One region of the Streptacidiphilus sp. BW17 genome, then DNA from elsewhere that is predicted to be linked to it. Evidence: riboswitches for the same ligand, from Rfam matches in the RefSeq annotation. Region 1 holds a riboswitch; each other region holds the start of a gene.
What was found. A riboswitch is a leader RNA that binds a small molecule or an ion and turns the genes downstream of it on or off. The one in region 1 is predicted to bind cyclic di-AMP.
Positions count from the first base shown of each region.

Region 2: linked by a shared signal. The riboswitch ahead of ABH940_RS19915 (NlpC/P60 family protein) and the one ahead of ABH940_RS10035 (family 16 glycosylhydrolase) in region 1 are both predicted to bind cyclic di-AMP.
Region 3: linked by a shared signal. The riboswitch ahead of ABH940_RS04500 (transglycosylase family protein) and the one ahead of ABH940_RS10035 (family 16 glycosylhydrolase) in region 1 are both predicted to bind cyclic di-AMP.
Region 4: linked by a shared signal. The riboswitch ahead of ABH940_RS14470 (transglycosylase family protein) and the one ahead of ABH940_RS10035 (family 16 glycosylhydrolase) in region 1 are both predicted to bind cyclic di-AMP.

Region 1 is NZ_JBGCCR010000006.1:171,138-173,331, reverse strand. It holds gene ABH940_RS10035 (family 16 glycosylhydrolase) at 1-1,077, opposite strand, end outside; cyclic di-AMP (ydaO/yuaA leader) riboswitch at 1,076-1,197, opposite strand; gene ABH940_RS10030 (TerD family protein) at 1,460-2,038, opposite strand.
Region 2 is NZ_JBGCCR010000015.1:90,021-92,214, forward strand. It holds gene ABH940_RS19910 (DUF4232 domain-containing protein) at 1-882, shown strand, start outside; cyclic di-AMP (ydaO/yuaA leader) riboswitch at 1,046-1,203, shown strand; gene ABH940_RS19915 (NlpC/P60 family protein) at 1,216-2,194, shown strand, end outside.
Region 3 is NZ_JBGCCR010000003.1:95,677-97,870, reverse strand. It holds gene ABH940_RS04500 (transglycosylase family protein) at 126-857, opposite strand; cyclic di-AMP (ydaO/yuaA leader) riboswitch at 857-1,014, opposite strand; gene ABH940_RS04495 (GntR family transcriptional regulator) at 1,304-2,194, opposite strand, start outside.
Region 4 is NZ_JBGCCR010000009.1:229,715-231,908, forward strand. It holds gene ABH940_RS14470 (transglycosylase family protein) at 114-1,370, opposite strand; cyclic di-AMP (ydaO/yuaA leader) riboswitch at 1,376-1,530, opposite strand; gene ABH940_RS14475 (D-alanyl-D-alanine carboxypeptidase family protein) at 1,801-2,194, opposite strand, start outside.

The sequences.
Region 1 (2,194 bases):
GTTGTCGGAGTAGACCTTCACGCCGTTGATGTACCAGTCGACGGAGTTGGCACCGTACTTGGTGCCGATGGTGACCCACTGGCCGGGCTTGATCGCGTTCGCGTCGGTGTAGTAGTCGTGCGCGGCGTTGACGTGGTTGGAGAGCTCGAGCAGGTTCGGGTTGTCCGGGTGGTACTCGAACGAGTCGATCTCGCCGTTGCCGTTCTTCCAGGTCCAGAGCGCGGGCCAGGCGCCCTGCTGGGTGGGGAGCTTGACGCGGGCCTCGATGTAGTCGCCGGTCTTGACCTGGAATCCCTCCTGCGAGCCCTCGGTGGTGAGCAGACCGGTGGTCCAGGCCTGCCGGCCGTTCTCCAGGGTGTGCGAGCTCGGCTGGGCGGTGAAGGTGGCGACGCCGCCCGCAACCGCGACGTCGTTCGGGTCGAGCCAGTCCAGCTTGTTGTCGCTGGGGTTGTGGTCGCCGTACTGGTAGGACGAGGTCGTGGTGCCGACCCAGCGCTGGCCCCAGGTGATCGGGTTGTTGAACTCCTCGTCCCAGACCGGGGTGGTGGAGGTGGCGACACCGGCGGGCAGGCTGCTGCTCGGAGCAGGCGTCGACGGAGCCGAAGTGGGTGCCGGGCTGGGCGTCGACGCGGACGTCGGCTTCGGGGCCGGGGCCGGGGTGCCCGTGGTGGCGGCGGAGCCGACGGCCAGCGTCTTGGCCGCCAGGTTGTGCCAGCCTGCGGCGTCCAGGTAGGCGCCCATCATCGTGTAGCGGCCCGGCGCGAAGGTGCGGCTGCCGGCGTGGAAGGTGAGCCCGGTCGGGCAGATCCGCGCGTTGCTGTCCCACTGCGGGAAGTCGACGTTGTTGCCGGACGCGTCACGGACGGCGACGCCGAGGCTCCGTACGGTGGTGCAGGCGGTGGAGCGGACCGTGAGCGTGACGTTGGCGGTGTTCCCGCTGGTGGTCGCGGTCAGGCCGGTCTCGCTGACGCTCGGCGTGGCCGCCTGGGCCTGGGTCGCCACGGCGCCGCCGAGCAGCAGGGCGGGCGCGGCCGTGAAGGCCAGTATTCGGGCAGGGGTGGACAGGGTGGATCGCATGGCGCCTCTCCGACGCCTGCGAGGTGAGCTGTCGGGTTCGGGCCGGAAGGCTGGCCCGGCCGCGCGGCGGCGGCTTCACCCCGAGCCCCGACCGGTCCCGCGCGTGGGCGCAGGGCAGAGCGGGGCGCTTACCTGGTTCCCCCGCTCCGGCCCGTGGTACTCGTGCGATCCGGCGTCGACGGGCAGGACAAGGCGTACCGGCGCACGGTGCCCGTCTGTGGCGACGGACTCGGGCAGGTTAGGCAGATGAGGTCGGCGCGCCCCAAGCCCTCGAAGGGTATTGAGGGCTATCTCACAGATCCTTTACACGACGCAGAAGGCCCTGCTCAGAGCCTGCTCAGGCGCTGCCAAGGCCCTGCCGAGGCCATTGAGCCGACCCTGCTCAGAGCGCCTGCTCGATCGCCGGGAGCATCTCCTGGAAGGTGCGGCCCTGTGCCGGGATGCCGATCGCCGCCATCTGCCAGCTGCCGCCCGCGTCCCGGTAGACCTTGGCCATCACCTGGCCGGTGTGCGGGCCGCCGCCGCTGAGCGTGAAGCGGGCCAGCTCGTCGCCGGTGGCCTCGTCGACCAGGCGGCAGTGGGCGCGCTGCACCTCCTGGAAGCTCTGGCCGTTGTAGGAGTTGACGGTGAAGACGATCTGGGTGATCCGGTCGGGGACCCGGCGCAGGTCGACCAGGATCGACTCGTCGTCCTCCCCGCCCTTGCCGCCGACCAGGTTGTCGCCGGTGTGGCGCACCGAGCCGTCGTTGCTCACCAGGTGCTGGAAGAAGACCACGTCGGCCAGCGAGCCCTGGGAGTAGAGCACCGCCGAGGCGTCCAGGTCGATCTCGCGGCGGCGGGTGCCGAACAGGCCCTTGCGCGGCGCCGCCTGCCACCCCAGGCCCATCCGCACCAGGGACAGCATGCCCCCGTCGTCCTTCTCCAGACTTACGCTCTGACCCTTGCTCAGATTCACCGACACGGCACGCCCCTCCCGAACTCGTTCGCGAACCGCAGCCTCGGTACCGGCGCCCGTCCGGCTCCGACGCAGCCCTCACTGCACCATACGACCCGGACGGGCCTGCGGGTTCCCCGGGAGTGCCGACGATCACTCAAGCGGTGCACTCGGGCGCACTCA
Region 2 (2,194 bases), on a different contig from region 1:
ACCGACACCGACGGACCTGAGTCACGGGGCGACTTGGGCGACTTGAGTGATCTGGGTGACCTCGGCGACCTGCTGCTGCCGATCGAGCCGATGCCCATCCCCGAGGGCGCGTTCACGCAGATCCGGCGGCGTGCGGTGCGGCGGAAGCGCAAGCGTGCCCTGGCCGGTGCGACCGCGTGCGTCGCCGTGCTGGGAGTGTCCCTCTACCTCGTCGGCGTACCCGCGCCGCAAGGGCCGGGAGAGGTGGTCACGCCTCCGGCGTCCGCGACCCAGGCCGTGCCCACCCCCGCTCCGGTCAGCACGAGCCCCAGCCCGAGCGCGTCCCCGAGCGCCGTGCCGACCCAGGCGCCCAGCCCCACGTCGTCGAGCACGCCCACCTCGCCGCCCACAGCGCAGGCGAGCGTCTCCGCGACACCCGCACCCGGCTCCACGGGGTCCGGTTCCGGTTCCGGAGGCGGGACGCCGCTCTGCACGGCCTCGCAGCTCAGCGCGGCGCTCGGCAGCGGGAACGCGGGCGCGGGTCAGATCTACTCCTACCTGGTGGTTACCAACCACAGCTCGGCGCCCTGTCACGTCACCGGCTATCCCGGGCTGTCCATGCTGGACGCCCACGGCGCCCAGATCGGCGCGCCCGCGACGTACGAGCACATCGGGTACAGCCCTGTCGTCCTCGCGCCGGGCGCGTCGGCCAGCGACACCATCCACACCGTCAACCGGCAGACCAACAACCCGAGCGAGTGCCTCCCCACCTCCACCTCGATGCGGATCTACCCGCCTGGCAGCCGCGCCTCGTTGGTCTTCCCGGGCCAGGTGACCAACTGCGACAACCTCTTCTCGGTCACCCCCTTCGGCCCCGGCGTCACCGGCAACCCGCCTGGTTGACACTGCTTTCGGGAGTACCACCTGTTTCTCTCGTCCCGATATTGATTTCATGACGATCCGACAACTATGGTTCTGGATCGAACCGTTGCGCAGTCGACCACCCGTTCGGGGGGCCGTGACGGTCCCGCCGAGTTCGACCTGCGGCGCGGGGGTTCCCAGAGGCGGGACCTGCGAGCCGCGCGGTCGGAGCCGGGGAACCACGTTCCCGGGGTGAATCGGCGTCAGGGCCACCGGCGGAAGCGCGTGGTGGTGAGACGTCGTAGGGCCACTCTTCCGGTCCGAACCCGTCAGCTCACCCGGTAGGCGGACAAGGAAGAACGGAGTCCGCCCGTCGTGGCGTCCCACCGTCGTGCCAAGGCGCCCAGTCGCGCCCGCGTCACCCTCGTCACCGCTGCGGCGGCCACCGGCGTCGTGCTCTCCGCGCAGGCCGCCCAGGCCGCGCCCACACCGTCCACCGGCCAGCTCAAGGCGCAGCTCGACCAGCTCAACAACGAGACCGACAAAGCGGTCCAGAGCTACGACCAGGTCCAGGAGCAGGCCCAACAGCTCCAGCAGAAGGTGTCCGTGCTCCAGGACGAGATCGCCAGGGAGCAGGCCAAGGTGAACGTCCTGCTGGAGGGCGTCGGCACCTTGGCCGCGACGCAGTACGCGAACGGCAGCGTCGATCCGACCGTTCAGCTGCTGCTCAGTGCGAGCCCGGACGACTTCCTCGCCAAGGCGTCCACCATGGACGAGGTGAGCCAGAGCCAGACCGACCAGCTGGCCCAGCTCCAGGCGGAGGAGAAGATCCTCGACACGGAGAAGGCCCAGGCGGAGTCGGAGCTGGGCCGACTCGACGCCATGCTGCAGCAGGCCGCGGCGGCCAAGGCCGCGGTCATGCAGAAGGTCGCACAGACCCAGAAGCTCCTCGACTCCGTCACCGCCGCCCAGCGTGCGACGTTGACCGGCGGCGGCTCCCAGGGCAGCACCACGACCCCGAACCTCAGCGGCGCGACGCCCGGCGACTCGATCGAGATGGCGGCGTTCGCCGCGGCCAAGACACGCATCGGCCTGCCGTACCACTGGAGTTATGACGGACCGGACCAGTTCGACTGCTCGGGTCTGATGATGTGGTCCTACGCCCAGGCCGGCTACCAGCTGGGCCGGGACACCTACTCCCAGCTCACCTACGGGACCCCGGTCACCTCGGTGGCCGACCTGCGGGTGGGTGACCTGGTCTTCTTCAACGGCGGCGAGCACGTCGGGATGTACGCGGGCAACGGCTATATCCTCCACGCCCCGCACACCGGCGCCTTCGTCCGCTTCGAGCCCA
Region 3 (2,194 bases), on a different contig from region 1:
AGGACCTTTGCACCGTCTTGACTGACGAACACCAAGGACAAAACGGGCGGGCAATACGGACGGAGCCCCTACCCGCCGGTAGGAGCTCCGTCCACCGCTCAAGTGGCGCCTCAGAACAAGGTGCTTCAGAACGAGAGCCTCTCGCCGACGAGGATCAGGTTCGGATTGCCGCCGACCGTGGCGCGGTTCTTCGCGTAGAGCGCGTGCCAGCCGCCCTGGATGTCATGGGACGCGGCGATGCCGGAGAGGGTGTCGCCCGGCTTGACGGTGTAGTCGCCCGTGCCGCCACCGGACGTGTGGCTCGGGGCGTACTGCGGCGTATCGCTCGTCGGCGCACTGCGGTGGTGCGTCGTGTGGTGGGTGCTCGACGTGCCGCCCGAGGACGAGGACGAGGACGACGTGTAGGACGAGTCCGAGCTCGAAGAGTGCGACGACGAGGACGAGGAGGTGTTGGTCGCGGGGGCCGGGCCGCCCTGGCTCAGACCGGCCTGCGGGCCGCAGACAGGCCAGGCGCCAGGCCCCTGACTGGCCAGCACCTTCTCGGCGACGGATATCTGCGCGCCCTCGCTCGCCTGGTCGGCGGTCGACGCATAGGCCCCACCGCCGTAGGCACGCCAGGTGCTCGCGGAGAACTGCAGGCCGCCGTAGTAGCCGTTGCCGGTGTTGATGGACCAGTCGCCGCCGCTCTCGCACTGGGCGACCTTGTCCCAGATGGAGACCGAGGCGGCGTGGGCGCTCGAAGCGCCGAGGACGGGAGCGCGACGGCCGCGCCTGCCACGCCGGTGGTGGCGACGATGGCCTTGGCCTTGTTGACACGGATGCGGCGATGACGGCCGGTGCCGGAGAACCCCATGCAAATGTTCCTCTCCGACGCCTGCGAGGTGAGCTGTCGGGTTCGGGCCGTGAGGTAGCCCGGGCGCTCTCGCGCCTTCACCCCTAGCCGTGAACCGAGTTCACGGCGACTTACCTGGGTCCCCCGCTCCTGTCCGGTCGTCAACTCGACGTTGCCGCCTCGCGGTGGACAGGACTCGGCGTCCCGCGCGGCGGTGTCCGCTTACGCGGACGACAGGGAGGCTAGGCAGATCTTCATACGAATCTCAACCTCCGACACCGGGACGTATGTTGGCGAACCACCCGTTCCTACGGCGGCTCGCTCGACGCTGACCAGCCGCTTCACGGCCGCCGTGACGTCGAATCGGGCCGGATGGGGAGCCCGTGTGAGGTCCGTTACCCCGCTGTTATTTGACTTTCCGACAGACCTGACGACGTCGCAGGTCAGCGCGTCGGTACGGACTGACACGGGTCAGCGATGCAGGGAAACGCCGTACGGCTCGCCCTGGGACCACCACGAGTCGAAGAAGACCTGGGCGGCGTCGACATACGCGGAGTCGACGTGATTGGGCAGCGAGTGGCGGGTCCTGACGAAGAGCGGAGTGCTCAACCCGGTCAGGTCGGCCAGCCTGCGCCGGTGACCGCCGACCTCCACCTGACGCTCCCGCAGTTCGTACCAACCCTCCAGCACCTCGTCGTCGTTGACCAGGTAGAGCTGGGCCATCGGCGGGAACGGCAGCGTCCGCGCCTCGATCAGCGGCTCGTTCTCGACCAGTCGGAAGGTCTGCAGCGAGTTCGCGGCGGAGCGCAGCATGGTCACCTGGTCCTGTCCGATCCGCCGCAGCCGGGCGATCGGCCGGTGGTCGTCCGGATCACCCAGCACTCGGGGGAAGGTCGGCAGCCCGCTGAAGTCGCAGAAGAGCAGACGTACCCGGAACTCCTCCAGCACCGGCCCGCGACGGGCACGCAGCCCGAGCAACTGCTGCTGGAGGGCAGCGACGAAGGACTCGGAGGTCGCGGAGAGCACGTCCACCCGGAGCCTGCGGCTGCGCAGCGCACGACCGAGCCGACGCTCCAGGACATCGACCACATCGACCGCGCCGTCGGAGGGTCCGCCCGCGTATCCGTCCGCGGGCCCGTTCGTCTCCTCCTCCGTGCCGGCGTCCGCGTCGGCTGCGGGTCGGCGCGGGCGGGCGCCGGTGAGGACGGCGGGCTTGCCGGCCCGGGTGACGATCAGGCCGTCGCGCGCGAGCGCGGTCAGCGCCTTCTGCACCGTGAGCCGGGACACCTTGAGGTCCTCGGCGAGCTGCTGCGCCGAGGGCAGGGACTCGCCGGGCTGCCACGTGCCCTCGGCGATCCGCTG
Region 4 (2,194 bases), on a different contig from region 1:
GACGGGCTGCGTCTCACCTCCGGACGACAACCCGTCAACAGCGACGCGGCGGACCGGTCCGAGCCAGACAGGTCACCCGGACCGGCCCACCACGCCACACCTGGTGCGGTGTGTCAGGAGACGCGACCGGCGAAGCTCGGGGTGTAGTCGCTGATGGTGTCCCACTTGACGCCCGAGCTCGGGTTGGCAGCCTCGACGTAGCGGCCGCCACCGACGTAGATGGCGACGTGGTAGACGCCGGAGTCGCTGCCGTCGCTGGACCAGAAGAGCAGGTCACCCGGCTGCAGCGAGTTGAGGGAGACCGGCGTGGTGGCCGAGGCCTGGTCGGCGGAGGTGCGCGGCAGGCTGATCCCGGCCTGGGCGTAAGCGGCCTGGACCAGACCGGAGCAGTCCCACGCGTTCGGGCCGTTGCCGCCGTAGACGTAGGAGTCGCCCACGTGCGCCTCGGCGAAGGCGATCGCCGTCGCGGCCGCGCCGGAGCCGGCCTGCGTCGAGCTGCTCGACGAGGTCGCCGCACCGGTGGACGCCTGGGTGGAGCCGGAGGAGTTCGAGCTCGCGGACGCGTTCGAGGACGAGGACGAAGCGGCGGACGACGAGTCGTTGTCCGAGTCGCCGGCCGAGTCGTTCGAGGGCTGTGCCGCCCGGGCGGACGCGGCGCTGCCGCCCAGGACCAGCTGCTGACCCGGGAAGATCAGGTTCGGGCCGTGGGTGAGGGTCGCCTTGTTCAGCTGGTACAGACGCTCCCAGCCGCCGGAGACATCGTGCTTCTGCGCGATGGTGGAGAGCCAGTCGCCGGTCCGGACCGTGTAGTGCCCGGCGGAGGAGCCGCCGGTCGCCGGGGCGCTGGAGGCGCTGGACGCGGCGGAGCCGGACTCGGAGGAACTGCTGGTGCTGCCGGCGGCCGACGAGTCGCTCGCGGCGGTCGAACCGGAAGAGCCGGTCGAGTTGGAGCTGCTCGACGAGCCGGAGGTGCTGATCGCCGGGGCGGGGCCGCCCTGGGTCAGACCGGCCTGCGGGCCGCAGACGGGCCAGGCGCCGGGGCCCTGGTCCGCGAGGACCTTCTCGGCGACGGCGATCTGCTGGTCCTTGCTGGCCTGGTCGGCGGAGGACGCGTACTGCTGCCCGCCGTAGGCGTCCCAGGTGGACTGCGAGAACTGGAGGCCACCGTAGTAGCCGTTGCCGGTGTTGATCGACCAGTCACCGCTGCTCTCGCACTGGGCGACGGAGTCCCAGGTGGAGACGGTGGCGGCGTGGGCGCCGGTCGCGGTGACCAGCGGAAGGGCGAGGCCTGCGCCGGTCAGCCCGACGGTGGCGAGCAGGCGCTTGGAGGCACGGCGGGCGATCTTGGGCGCGCGGTGGCGACCAGTCATGGTGTGGGTCCTCTCCCACGCCTGCGAGGTGAGCTGTCGGGTTCGGGCCGGAGTCGCCCGGCCGTGCAGAGCACGGCTTCACCCCGAGCCGGGAGCGACACGCTCCCGGCGACTTACCTGGGTCCCCCGCTCCTGCCGTGGTGTGCGTCGGGTGACAGCTGACAACCCCGACGGCAGGACTCGGCGTTCCGGAGATGTCAGTTCCGCTTAAGTGCGAACGACGCCGACCGTAGGCAGATCGAAGTTCAAACCTCAAGCCGATCAAAGGCCGTTGAGAGGTCCGTCACATCGACCATCATTGGTTCGCACTCCAACCCTGCGTAGATGTCCGAAATGTCGTCAAGATTGCACCCCCGGGCATGACAACGGGCCCGTCCGAAGGACGGGCCCGTTTCAAGCGGGGAATCTGAGAGAGCGATCTGACAGTGCGTCAGCCCAGTCGGGTCAGCTTCGCGCCGGTGCCCGGAGTGCTGAGCGCCGACTGCAGCGCGACCGGGATCGTCTGCGCTCCGGCACCACTGCCCACGACCAGGTTGCCGACGGCCGTCCCGGCGGCTGCGCTGTGCGGGACGGACTGTCCGGCGAGCGGCTGCAGCGACGTGCTCACCGACAGGCCGCTCCAGCCGATGACGCTGACGTCCGCGGTGGCCACGACCGGGGTGTGTCCGCCGAGACCGTCGTCGACGTACCCGACGACGTCGCCCTTCTTGATCACGGCGTGCGACTGCAGCGCGCTCTCGGCGCTGATGATCAGCTGCTGGCTCTTCTGCAGCACCTGGGCGAGGATGCCCTGCCCCGGCCCCGGCCCGATCGCGGGCTGGCTC